2 linked regions of the Bdellovibrio bacteriovorus genome follow. The protein of the gene in region 2 interacts with the protein of the main gene of each other region in a pairwise test. Links are inferred from orthologs where the notes say so. Each region holds a gene or a part of one and is shown on either strand. Other genes may lie near its edges. The genes, in order: ung and ndk.

Region 1 (5,884 bases), 330 kb from region 2 along the record:
ATCGTTCAAACTTAGCTGTCGTGACTCAGGCGGTGAAGTTTATGAATACGTACAATATTAAAGTCACGGACTTGAAACCGCGCGCGGATCAAAACGGAGAGCCGGTAAAACCTTTAGGTTATGAGCCAGACAGATTCCGTTATCGTGATATGTTCCCTCAATTGAGTTATCAAAATTCTCCGATTGATCCAATGACATCGGCTTGCGAAAAATAATCTTAGCGAGACAGCTCTGCCACACAGTGGTTCAAGCTGTCTTGAGCATAACGGGAAAGGGTGAAGACGCTCTTTCCCGTTGTTCTATCAAACTCTTCCGTATACAAATCTGAGACATCCGAGATTCTTTCGATCATGCAACCGGCTTGGCGTTCTGCCACGTGCAGGCGAACCAGGCACATGCGGTTGCGTAATGAGCAGCGAATGCCTTCCGCGTGCGTTTGCGCAGGGCTGGCGTTGTTAATAGCTTCAATCAGGGCTTTTTCTTCTTGCGGAGACACAAAAGCAAATGCTGGGGAGCTAAAAAGAACGGAGATTGTTGAGAGAGTTAAAACGAACTTAATCATAGAAGCCTCCTTGTTCTGAATCATGCTTCATGATTCGTTCTACAAGGGACTCTATGATTAGTAAAAGGCATAGAAAGAATTCAGATATTCAAGAAATGAATACTATTCCTTTTGAGGGCATTCCTTCTTCTCGACACAAGTCTGTTTCTTAATTGTCGCTACTGTAGGCTTAGCTTCAGAAGCTACCTGACGCGACACCTTCACTTGAGGTGTGGTATTTTTCGCATAGCTCACCGGGGCCATGGAGCAGTTTTGATAAAACAGTATCACGATGGGATTAATCACCAACATCGCTACAAAACTAAAACCGCCACGATTCACCATACAACCTCCGACCTGAGTCTAATTCGTCACACCCTTTACATTACGGACGAAAGGCACTAAGACTTTAGTCAATTTGTAAGGATTCTCAGCTTGATTCAAAAAAAGCCATTTTCTCATCTTGAGAGATTTCAAACTTCGGAGATAATAGGGAAGTGATGACAAAAATGATGAAGACAATCTTATTTGGTCTGATGTTTATGTCAGCTGTTGGCGCTCAAGCAGACTTTTCTAATATCCAACAAGACTGCATCAATGATCTAAAAAAATTCCCCGGAGCGTGGGATGACAAACTTCTTACGAAGGCTTGTGAAAAAGTCAAAGTAGAAGCCCTTTGCGTGAGCGCGGAAGGTCGTCCTATTTACCATTACGACAAACCCTCTTCCACACCAGGCGCTAAGAAAGTTTTAGTATTCAGCTTGATCCATGGAGACGAAACACCGGCAGGAACTGTCGGTCGTTATTGGATGGAGCGTTTAGAAGGCATTGATCCGCGTAACTCTTGGCGTGTGATTCCTGTCGTAAATCCTGATGGTGTGAAATACAAAACTCGTACGAATGCCAACAAGATCGATATCAATCGCAACTTCCCAACAAAAGATTGGGATGTCGGTGCCATCGAAAATTGGAAACGCACGACAAAATCAAATCCACGCAGATTCCCCGGTGAGGTCGCTGCGAGCGAGCCCGAAACAAAATGTGCTCTGCACCACTTAGAAGATTTCCAACCGGATTTCATCGTGTCTGTACATACGCCACTGAAGGTTTTGGATTTTGACGGTCCAAAGGTTTCTCCTCCGCCCAAATTTGATTACTTACCTTGGAAGTCGCTGGGCAATTATCCCGGCAGCCTGGGTCGTTACATGTGGCTTGAAAGACAGACGCCTGTTTTAACGATGGAGTTGAAAGAAAGTCTTCCGCCGAATCTTTCTCCGTTTGAAAAGTTGCAAGATATTATCGGCAGCTTGGTGAAATTAGAAAATGGAAAGACGAAAGCCAATACGGCTGAATCAAAATCGCCGACCAGTTTTCTTCCTGTCGCGCTAGAACACTAATCCCTAAAAATGGAAACGAGGCTTAATCTAATGACTAAGTCTCGTCTCGGACAACCTCTTAGAACTTAAATAACCAATCAATGGTATCTTTTATTCTCAAGAGGTCGTTTCATGCTCAGTATAGCTCTGTGGTTTGTGAACGGAATCCTCCAGTGCCAATAAGCACGAATATCGCTGTCCATTTCCAGCCTTTAGGAGTACGTGAAAAGCTTTTTCAGAGATTTATCTATATCTTCTGTCATGGGAACCTTTAAACAACTCAGATTTTCTTGCAATTGCTCGATGCTGGTCGCGCCGAGAATCACACTGGTCATTCCCGGTTGATTCAATAGCCACGCCAGTGCTAACTGCCCCCGCGTGCATCCCAACTCGTCCGCCAGAGCTTTCATATTGCGCACACGTTCCAAATTTTCCTCTGTGTAGAAAGTTTCTCTGAGCCAATCAATCCGCGACAGGCGACCTTCGCTGATTCCGTTGTCGTATTTTCCAGTCAGCATTCCCGAAGCTAAGGGCGACCACGTTACTAAGCCCATGCCGTGCTCTTGTGCTTTCGGGCGAACATTCTCTTCAAATTTTTCGCGGGCAAGAAGACTGTACTGAGGCTGCTCAATTTGCGGACGGTAGTAACCACCTTGGTCGCAAACATCCATGGCTTCTTGGATTTGTTCAGCAGTCCATTCGCTCGTTCCCCAGTAAAGAATTTTTCCGTGATGAATTAGGTCATCCATAATACGAACAGTTTCCTCGACGGGAGTTTCGGGATCATAGCGATGGCAGAAATAGATGTCTAAATAGTCAGTCCCGATTCTTTGCAGACTTTTATTCACTGATTCAAGAATGTGTTTGCGCGAAAGGCCGCGATCATTGATGTCATCACTCATCGGCCAGAATACTTTGGAAGATATCACGAGCTCATGGCGCGGAAAGTCTTTCAGAGCTCCGCCCATAATGCGTTCCGATTCGCCTTTGGCGTAAATGTCTGCGATATCAAAAAAATTGATCCCGGCTTCATAAGCCAGGCGAAGAATGCTGCGAACAGAAGTGAAATCTTTAACGGTGCCCCCGAACGTCGTCCAGCCTCCTAAAGAAAGCGAACTCAATTTCAGACCGCAACGACCCGCATTGCGATAGGGCATAGTAGGATTGAACATAGGGCCTCCTTCACGGAAGCCCTATTATCTTAATGAAGAACTGGGTGTTGCAAGTAGTGATTGATCTCGACAATTCTGTCTTGTTGGCTAATGACAGAATCCTGGATAGCAACCAACTCTTTCAGTAAAGAATCTTTGGCTAACTTAATAGCTTGGAAGATATCTTCGTGAACTCCTTCGGCTTCGACACTCGTGTCGCCCTCACGCAACACGATCGCAATGCGATAGAGTTTTTTGAGACCTTCAGGGGTAAAGTCTTTTCCTTCTGTTTCATACTGAATCGCTAGTTTTTTCGGATCCCGTGCGACCACTGCGACGATTGTCTGAGGTGTCACGAAGGGTTCGAACTCCACGATCTGTTGATAGATGAAGGACTTAACCTCTGGATTCTGCTCGATAAGTTGTATTGTGGGGTTGAGAAGGGTCGTCATAGGCGGCCTCCTTTTCCTCTACTCATAGTGTAACAATGTGGCCGAATTTTGTCTGGTCAAGTTGAGCAGGAATCAAAAAATAAATTGAAAACCAATAAGATTGATTTAGAATCCGGGACCTAGACCTTTGTCATGTATCAAGGTGAGATGGAAAATTTAAAAAGTGAAGTTAAGTTAGATTCTAGCTGGAAACAGCGATTGCAGGGCGAGTTCGACAGCGAGCGAATGAAAACTCTGCGCGAGTTTCTTGTGCAGGAATACAAAAAAGGCAAGACCATCTATCCGCGTGGTGAAGAATGGTTTGCCGCCATGAACCTTACGCCGTTTGACAAAGTGAAAGTCGTGATCGTCGGGCAGGATCCTTATCATGGACCAGGTCAAGCTCATGGTTTGTGCTTTTCAGTTCGTGACGGAGTTCGTTTTCCGCCTTCTTTGCAAAATATTTTTAAAGAACTGAATTCCGATCTGGGTTTGCAAATTCCCAAGTCCGGCTGCTTAACCAAATGGGCCGAGCAGGGTGTGTTGTTGCTGAACGCTGTTTTGACGGTGGAAGATGGCAAAGCCGCTGCTCATCAGAAAAAAGGTTGGGAAGAATTCACCGATAAGATTATTCATTTACTGAATGAAGAGCGCGAACATCTGGTGTTCATTCTTTGGGGATCTTATGCGCAAAAGAAAGCCTCTTTTGTGGATCGTAAAAAGCATTTAGTGATTGAAGCTGTTCATCCTTCGCCGCTGTCAGCGCATCGCGGGTTTTTCGGAACGAAACCTTTTTCAAAAACCAATGCCTATCTTCGCTCTCACGGTATTTCTGAAATTGACTGGAGCCTTTAAGCAGAAAGGCTGTCATGGAATTTGGAAAGCTGCATTCCGTAGACGGTGTGAATTGGGATCTTCCTTCTGATGACCCTTTGGCGTCAGTGTATTTAGAAAAATTCAAAACCTCCTCTTCAGCAAAATTCTATATTGGCACTCCGGCCTGGGGGCATAAAGAATGGATCGGGAAGATATATCCAGAGAAAACAAAGGCTGCGGATTTTCTTTCTTATTATTCGCGCAATTTCAACACTATCGAACTCAACACATCTCACTATCGTATCCCGACGGCCGAGCAAACACAGAAGTGGCTTGCGCAAGTGGGAACGGATTTTGTTTTCTGCCCAAAGCTCTATCAGGGCATTTCGCATTCGGAACAAGGAATGTTAGATAAAAAACTTTTGGCGGAGTGGTTCGAGTTTTTGAAAAACCTGGGAACGCATCGCGGGCCGTGCTTTGCGCAGTTTCCTCCGCACTTTGATTACAGTAAAAAATCTCTGTTGTTTTATTTTTTGCAGCAGTGGACCGACGATTTTGAGCTGGCTTTAGAGTTTCGTCATCCCAGTTGGTTTCAAAACGGATGTGTGCTTCCGGCATTGACTAAATATTTGCAATCCCGAGGCATCGGCTTAGTTATCACAGATGTCGCAGGTCGAAGAGACGTTCTTCATGTGTCTATAAGCGCTCCCTTCACGATGCTTCGCTTTATCGGAAATGATCTGCACCTATCGGATCGCCAACGTTCCCAAGACTGGGCTGTGCGATTGAGCTCTTGGTCGCAGCAAGGATTACAAAAAGTTTTCTTTTTGGTGCATGAGCCGGATGATATTTTGGCTCCTGAGATGGCCCAAATTGTAATCCAGCAGCTGAATGAAGAGGCTGATGCTCAATTAAATCCCTTACAATGGTGCGCAGCGACCTTGGTGTAATAAATCTCAGAATGCGACGCCCTCCTGGACTCTAGGCTTGCTTCAGATCGCCGATAAGATAAGGCGACAAAAAGGAGTGACTCATGAAGTGGATTTTAATCGCAGCCTTGATAACAACAGCGACAGTCAGTGTAAATCCCGCTTTAGCTCGTTCTGCGGCTCGCGGACCGGCAAATGCTGAGGAGCATCGTTCTTTAGAGGATACAATCAAGAAAATTCGTGAAGACGACGAGGGAATCGTCGTGCTTTTCGCGAAAAACCCGGGATCGTATTACCTGCGTCGAGACGTCGAAAACTTCGATGGCCTTCGTAAGAAATTAGAAGAGGCCTTTAAAGCCAAGAAGCCTGTAAGCGTCACGTTTGATGCTGTTCAGCTCAATATTCTTGAAGTGAAATAAGTCCCTGTATAAACTGGTCTCCGCCAATAGGAGACCAGTTTATGAAACACATTCTTCTCTCTTCCATCCTTTGTTTTTCTCTTTCCGCTTTTGCAACAACCAAAGAAGAAGTTCAGCAGAAAACCAGTGATGCGGCAGCCGCAGCGGTGGATTATTCTAAAGAACAAAAAGAGCAATTCCAAAAAGACATGGACGCTAAACTTGCCGAGTTGAAGCAAGAA
Region 2 (6,053 bases):
GACTGGCACATCCAAGTGCAGATAAAAGAGTCAGTGCGAGAATCCATTTACGCATGTTAAAAAGGTATCATTTGAAGACTAAGAGTCAACCCTGAGCTCTGCAATAGTCTCAACATGGTCGGTCTGAGGGAACATTTCAAAGGTTTGCACCCTTGCGAGCTTTGCCGATTTGCCCAGCTTCTGCGCCCAAGCAAAGAACCAGTTAAGATCTCGAGCCAAGGACACCGGGTGACAGCTGATGTAGATGATTCTTTTAGGGGCCGCTGAGGCCAGAGCGCGCATGATGTATTCGCTGGCTCCTGCACGAGGCGGATCTAGCAAAACCAAGTCTTCAGTCCCGATTTGTGCTCGGCGCATGTAGGTCTCCACGTCGGAAAGGAAGTACTTCATGCGTTTTTCTTTGATTTTGCTTTTCGCACGTTCCACAAGCTTAGGATTCAGCTCCACGCCGGTGATCGTGGAAGACGAATACTTTTGTGCCAAAGGAAACGTGAAATTTCCCGCGCCGGCATAAAGATCGAAAACATTTTTGAATTCATAATCACCAGCCCAGTCTAGGGCGGTGCGAACCAGGTCTTCGTTCTGAAAGCGATTCACTTGAGAAAAGCCAATGCCGTCGTCGTCATCAGTGATAAGGCCGTAGCGAACTAGACCTTCCTCCGAGATGTACATTTCAAGACGAAGGAGCTCTTTGGCATTCTTTTGTTGAGCCCAAGCTTTTACTTCCGCGAACTTTTCGGTCAAGGCCTCTTCCGTAATCGGGCAGTCATTGATTTCAACAATATCGTGAGAGTTTCGTGCAAAGAAACCAAAGCGACCGTGTTGGAACTTCGGTTGAATGCGGTTGCGATACCTCAAAGAACGGGGACTTTTTTGAATTGGTAGATATTCAAATTCCAAAGAGGGATTGAACTTCTTCAGAGTTTCAAAAACCAGGTTCTCTTTTTGTGCGAGCTGTTCTTCTTCAGTGATGTGCTGCCAATTACAGCCACCACAAACGTTGGCCACCGGGCAAGGTGGAGTTCGGCGAGAAGCTCCCGGATTCAGAACTTCCAGGATCTTTGCTTCGACAAAATTCTTTTTGACCAAAGTGACTTCGGCCAAAACTTCTTCATTAGGCGCTGCTTGAGGAACGAAGACAACCATGCCCTCGTGTCGAGCGACTCCAGCACCGCCAATGGCAAGCTTTTCAATATTCAATCTGATCTTTGAACCAAGAAGGGGAGCTTGCGCTCCCCCCTTGTTTGATTTTGCAGACATTTAAATTCGCAATTTCAGTTTAAATGATTAAACGTTGCAGATTTCGTGCTTTTCGAAGAACAAAGCAAGTTCGCGAGCTGCAGAAGCTGCAGAGTCAGAACCGTGAACTGCGTTTTCACCAACGTTGTCACCGAATTTAGCGCGAACTGTTCCAGCGTTAGCTTTTTTAGGATCAGTAGCACCCATGATTTCGCGGTTTTTCAAAACTGCGTTTTCACCTTGCAAGCACATCAAGCAAACTGGGCCTGAAGTCATGAAAGAAACTAGTTCGCCGAAGAAAGGACGTTCTTTGTGTTCAGCATAGAACTCTTCAGCTTTAGCTTTAGAAAGAATAGTGATTTTCGCAGCAGCGATTTTCAAGCCGTTTGCTTCAAACATGCTGATGATGTCGCCGATAGCGTTTTTCTTCATTGCGTTTGGCTTGATGATTGAGAATGTTTGCTCGATAGCCATGGTATCTCCTTGTTTATTTACAATCTGTTTTAGAAACGTCAAAGAACCTAGGAGTTTTAACGAATTGAGTGACACATGTCCACTCTTGGTTTTGGCTCTCGCGGACATTCTTTACGTTGAGCTTGGTTTTCACCGCAAGATCAAATCCTTGGTCCGGCGTTGTGAAATCCTGATACGTGATTTCGTAGGTTTTATCCGTGTTCCAAAGATCCAAAGTCTCTTCCACGCTTTCTGTCGTCATGATGACGATTTCGTCAATACGGCCGGCCAAAGCAGGGCTTGCTGCCAATAGAATAAAAATTAATAGTTTCTTCATTTTAGCTCCCAGGATTGGGGCTTTTCTTAGGATTTTTGCCGCAAATAGTCAAACGAAAATTGGGCGGAAATAAATCCGCCCTCTGTTTGATTTTAAAAGCGAATTACGACGCTTAAACCAAGGCGAATAACATCTTCATTAGGACAGAAGCGATTGGCATCGCAAGCATCTGGAGGAACGAAGACATCTAGGGAAACACGCGGCGAAGTGATATTTTGAACAGCACCATTAATGGCATCAATAATGTTTGAAGCTTTGGTGGCGATAGATTTGTACTGTGACTGAGTCAATTCCGTTGCGCCACGATTGTAGACCAAACGACGATCAATGGAAGATGCCACGCGCTGGTCCTGCAGTCCCTGAGAGCCTGTATTTTTCATCACGAATGACATGATTAGAAAGCGTTCGCGACGCTCATCCATCGCACCAAAATCACTTTCGCGGAATACGGTAATCGACATGCGATCGCGACGTGCGGAGATGCGAAAGTATGTTTCAGTATCGCGATCATGCGGAAGAGTCATAATCACAGACCTGTCAGCACGAGATGCACGCGCATTCGAGCCGTGTTTATTTGTGACTTCAGAAAGAAATTCGAATTCATCAATAGGAACAGTGATGACGGCCACGGCAAAAGGATTACGGCCGTCTTGAGCACACAAGCTTGAGATTTTCAGGCCGGTGGCTCCAGAAACTCTTAAGAAGGCTTGTTCACACGCTTTGTGATCACGGGTGTCGACAGCAATAAGGAAGCCTCGGGCAAACGACTCTTCAGAATTTGCAAATGAGTTGAAGGCGCAAAGGACGATAGCACTAAAAATTAAAATGCACGTTCTTTTCATGAGGTCTTTTTAACATAAGCCACTCGCTCATGTGGGCCCCGAAATGTTTTCAGAAAAGAATTCTGAAGCTGTCGAAAGTATCGACAGCTTGGAATGTGGATAACCCGGTGGAATTCGCAACCACTAGAGAGTTTGCAAGAAAAGAATCAAATTGCGCTTATCCGTACTAGACAGAATTTCTTTTCCGTCTTTAATGAAAATGCGCTCGTCATGGCCTTTGTTGCTCATGCCCTTCTTGCGAGTGTCAAAATAATGGTCACGAGTCTGCCAGGACTTCGGAGTTTTATCTCCCAAGGGATAGCCATTGCACTCTAAATCGAAGTCGGTTGTGGGATTCAAGGCATCACCCGAATAGTAGGCAACGGGACGACGATCCGATGGAGTCAGAAGAGCGCAAAGATTCGGAACCGAGTTGTTATGCAAGTACGGCCAACGAGCCCAAATACCTACAAGGGGTGGCGGCACATATCCTTCTTGGGCTTTAATCACGATGCCGTTCTTTTTTGAAATCTCAAGGTCATTGAGTTGCTCTAAAGACTTCATTCCTAGACGACGATAAGGATCAGTTCCCACATCGACAACAGGTGTGGATTGTTTGTAGCGAACTTGCACCGTTTTAAGCTGCTCTTTGAGAGGCAAATTTTCTGAACCCGCAAGGCTCCAGGCTTTATCGTAATTTCCGTGGCATTTCGCACAGTTTGTATTGAAGATTTGTTCTCCCAATTTCGCACGGCCAAGATCAATTTTCTCTGCAGGGATGAAATCAGTAATCAAAGGTGCTTCTGAAGAAAACACAGCCGTTGTCAGTTCTTCGATAACGGCGCTGTTCTCTGCAAGCCATTTTTCTAGTTGAACGAGATCCGCACCACGGCCCACCTCATTCCAGATGATATTAGTGAAAATAGGATTTCCACTTAAGACACTGCCGTCGGAAAGCCAGCGATTTTTGTATTTTAAATTCCACCACACAGCGGGTTTAGAATCCGCAGGGTGATTGTCTAAGATCGCATCATGACGAGGAAAGCGGGCGTACCACTCACTGTAGCTTGCATAAGCATCTTTTGACCGACGATTTAAAGATAGAGCCACTTGCGCCAAAGACGTATCTAGCCCCAACGCAATAGGCTGCTTTAAAGAAACAAAACGCAGATGATCTTGCGCTTCAGATAGTAGTTCGCGCTCAGCGTTCGTCGCTCCAGTGTAGGCTTGGAAAAGATACGGATCTGTCACAGCCATCAATTTCTTAGCTTTGATGAAAAACTCATTCGCTTTTGGAAAACGGTTGGTCATTCCTAAAACTGTTTTGCCAAAGAGATTGCTCGAGTGGCAGGCGGCACAGCTAAAGGTAAACCCTTCGGCACCATTTCGCTGAATTAGTCCCAAACCCATCAGATCATCAGGGCCGATATTCTCTGGATAGGGTACAGAGTAAACACCTTCATCAGTTTTTTTGGGGTAAGGGTGAAGACCCAGATTCCTAAGAACATCATTGAAAGAGTCAAAGCCACTGACTCCGTGAAGGATCGACTGCACCCATTTTTTAAAAGGATTTTTGTTGTCTTCTTCAATCAATCGCACCGTTGGCCAATAAGGCGGAAGCATACCGGTGACCGTGACCGGATAAATCTGCGTATGGATTTTCCCGCGATTTTTAATCTGTACGAAATCTTCGTCGGACCATTGATAGATATTGTGGCGTCCATTTGTCGGGATGGCCACACCAGCGGACCAATCTGGAGAAGACGCGAACGAATGGGAAGAAAGAATCAATAACAAGATCGTAATGAACTTCATGGCCCCAAGTTTATTCCTTGGGGACCATTACAAGACAATAATATTCTGAGCTTTTACAAAGATTAGCGGACGATTTTTTGAAAATACTTCAGGGTGAGGACGACCTATTCGCCGTCGTAGTTCGCAGTCACGTTTCCTGCGCAATCCACTTCATAGTAACCCCAGCAGCTTGCACCCGCTGCACAGTAACCTTCAGTCACCGCTGTGGATTGATAGTTGAACGCTTTTTGATTCCATTTCAATGAACGAAGTGCGCGAGAGACATCTTCTTGAGTGACCTCTTGATCTGCCCATTCGAAGTCGTCAGAAGGAACCGTACCAATAAGGGGAGTCAGGTAATTATTCAAAGCAACTGCGGCTTCTTGAACTGAAATGCATTGTTTAGGTTGAAGAGGAAGCTCCAATTGTTGTGCGAAGCTTGTGGTTGAAAAAAGAGATACAAGAATGGCAAAAACCAATTTTTTCATGAAAGACTCCTAATTTTAGGAGCTTCTATCACGGCCGTGCTACCTGACCTAATCAAAATCAGCCCGTTGATGGAATCTTAAAGAACAGTGAAATATTTTAACGCCAGCTGCAATATGCTTTTGATAAAGCTCCTTTTTTGCAGCAAGCTCGAAACCAATGCGTCTATTTTTATTGGCCACTATTCTTTTTGCTACGGCGATAGCCTTTGCCTTTGATGTCCAGGAAGTTCGAATTGGAATTCCCGCGGGACTTGCACCGCCTTTGCTTTTTGATGAAAAATCCCCCCAAACAAAGGGACTTGTGGCCGAATATGCGGCCGCTCTGGCGCAAGCTATGGGGCGAACCGCCACCTTTAGTATTATCACGCGTTATCGTCTGGACAGCTATTTGCTGAAGGGCCAAGTGGATATGATGTGCTACACAAGCAAAGTGTGGGCAAGCAATCAAGATCAAATGGATTTTTCTAAAACTCTGTTTTCAAAAAGAGAAATCATTCTTGGGCCTGAGACTATGCCGAAAAAGGTTTCGGATCTAAAAGGGAAAACTATCGGGACCATGCTTCAGTACGTGTACCCGAAGTTAGATCCTTTATTTCAGTCTAAACAACTTGTTCGAGAAGACAGCCTCAGTGAAGAGGCGAATTTAAAAAAGCTTCTTAACGGGCGTATCGACTATATAGTCACCGATGAAATTTTTGTGGATTATTTTAAGCTAAAGCATCCAAAAATTGATCGCAATCGCCAACGCCTTTTTATGCAGGAATATCCGATCTCGTGTGCTGTCAGTCGCAAGGGGCGGGTGAAAGAAAAAGAAGTGAATGCCGCCGTAGATAAAATAAAATCCGACGGCACTCTTCAGACAATTTTTAAAAAATACGGTGCTACATTAAAATAAATCCCATGAAGGATTTATTCTTCACC

Evidence for each region.
Region 1: the proteins of ndk (region 2) and ung interact in binary tests that used the Escherichia coli proteins (3 or more experiments, as listed by UniProt). The link is inferred for Bdellovibrio bacteriovorus from one-to-one orthologs.

The regions. Positions count from the first base shown.
Region 1 is NZ_LUKD01000001.1:1,049,861-1,055,744, reverse strand. What follows is about bases 2,751-5,510. They hold ung (uracil-DNA glycosylase), read left to right. Parts: upstream 2,751-3,667; coding sequence 3,668-4,354; downstream 4,355-5,510. Other genes in these bases: AZI87_RS04930 (hypothetical protein), read left to right, coding at 5,349-5,510; AZI87_RS04935 (DUF72 domain-containing protein), read left to right, coding at 4,369-5,265; AZI87_RS04945 (hypothetical protein), read right to left, coding at 3,119-3,520; AZI87_RS04950 (aldo/keto reductase family protein), read right to left, coding at 2,751-3,089. In the rest of the region: AZI87_RS04970 (polysaccharide deacetylase family protein), read left to right, coding at 1-215; AZI87_RS04965 (hypothetical protein), read right to left, coding at 218-562; AZI87_RS04960 (hypothetical protein), read right to left, coding at 665-886; AZI87_RS04955 (M14 family zinc carboxypeptidase), read left to right, coding at 1,042-1,938; more of AZI87_RS04950, read right to left, coding at 2,130-2,750; more of AZI87_RS04930, read left to right, coding at 5,511-5,663; AZI87_RS04925 (hypothetical protein), read left to right, coding at 5,705-5,884. UniProt on the Escherichia coli protein: Excises uracil residues from the DNA which can arise as a result of misincorporation of dUMP residues by DNA polymerase or due to deamination of cytosine.
Region 2 is NZ_LUKD01000001.1:1,372,284-1,378,336, reverse strand. The notes cover bases 1-2,929. They hold ndk (nucleoside-diphosphate kinase), read right to left. Parts: upstream 1,714-2,929; coding sequence 1,288-1,713; downstream 1-1,287. Other genes in these bases: AZI87_RS06610 (hypothetical protein), read right to left, coding at 2,122-2,871; AZI87_RS06615 (hypothetical protein), read right to left, coding at 1,727-2,029; AZI87_RS06625 (class I SAM-dependent RNA methyltransferase), read right to left, coding at 79-1,260; AZI87_RS06630 (tetratricopeptide repeat protein), read right to left, coding at 1-55. Also shown: AZI87_RS06605 (hypothetical protein), read right to left, coding at 2,995-4,665; AZI87_RS06600 (hypothetical protein), read right to left, coding at 4,770-5,132; AZI87_RS06595 (substrate-binding periplasmic protein), read left to right, coding at 5,290-6,027; AZI87_RS06590 (hypothetical protein), read right to left, coding at 6,042-6,053. UniProt on the Escherichia coli protein: Major role in the synthesis of nucleoside triphosphates other than ATP. The ATP gamma phosphate is transferred to the NDP beta phosphate via a ping-pong mechanism, using a phosphorylated active-site intermediate.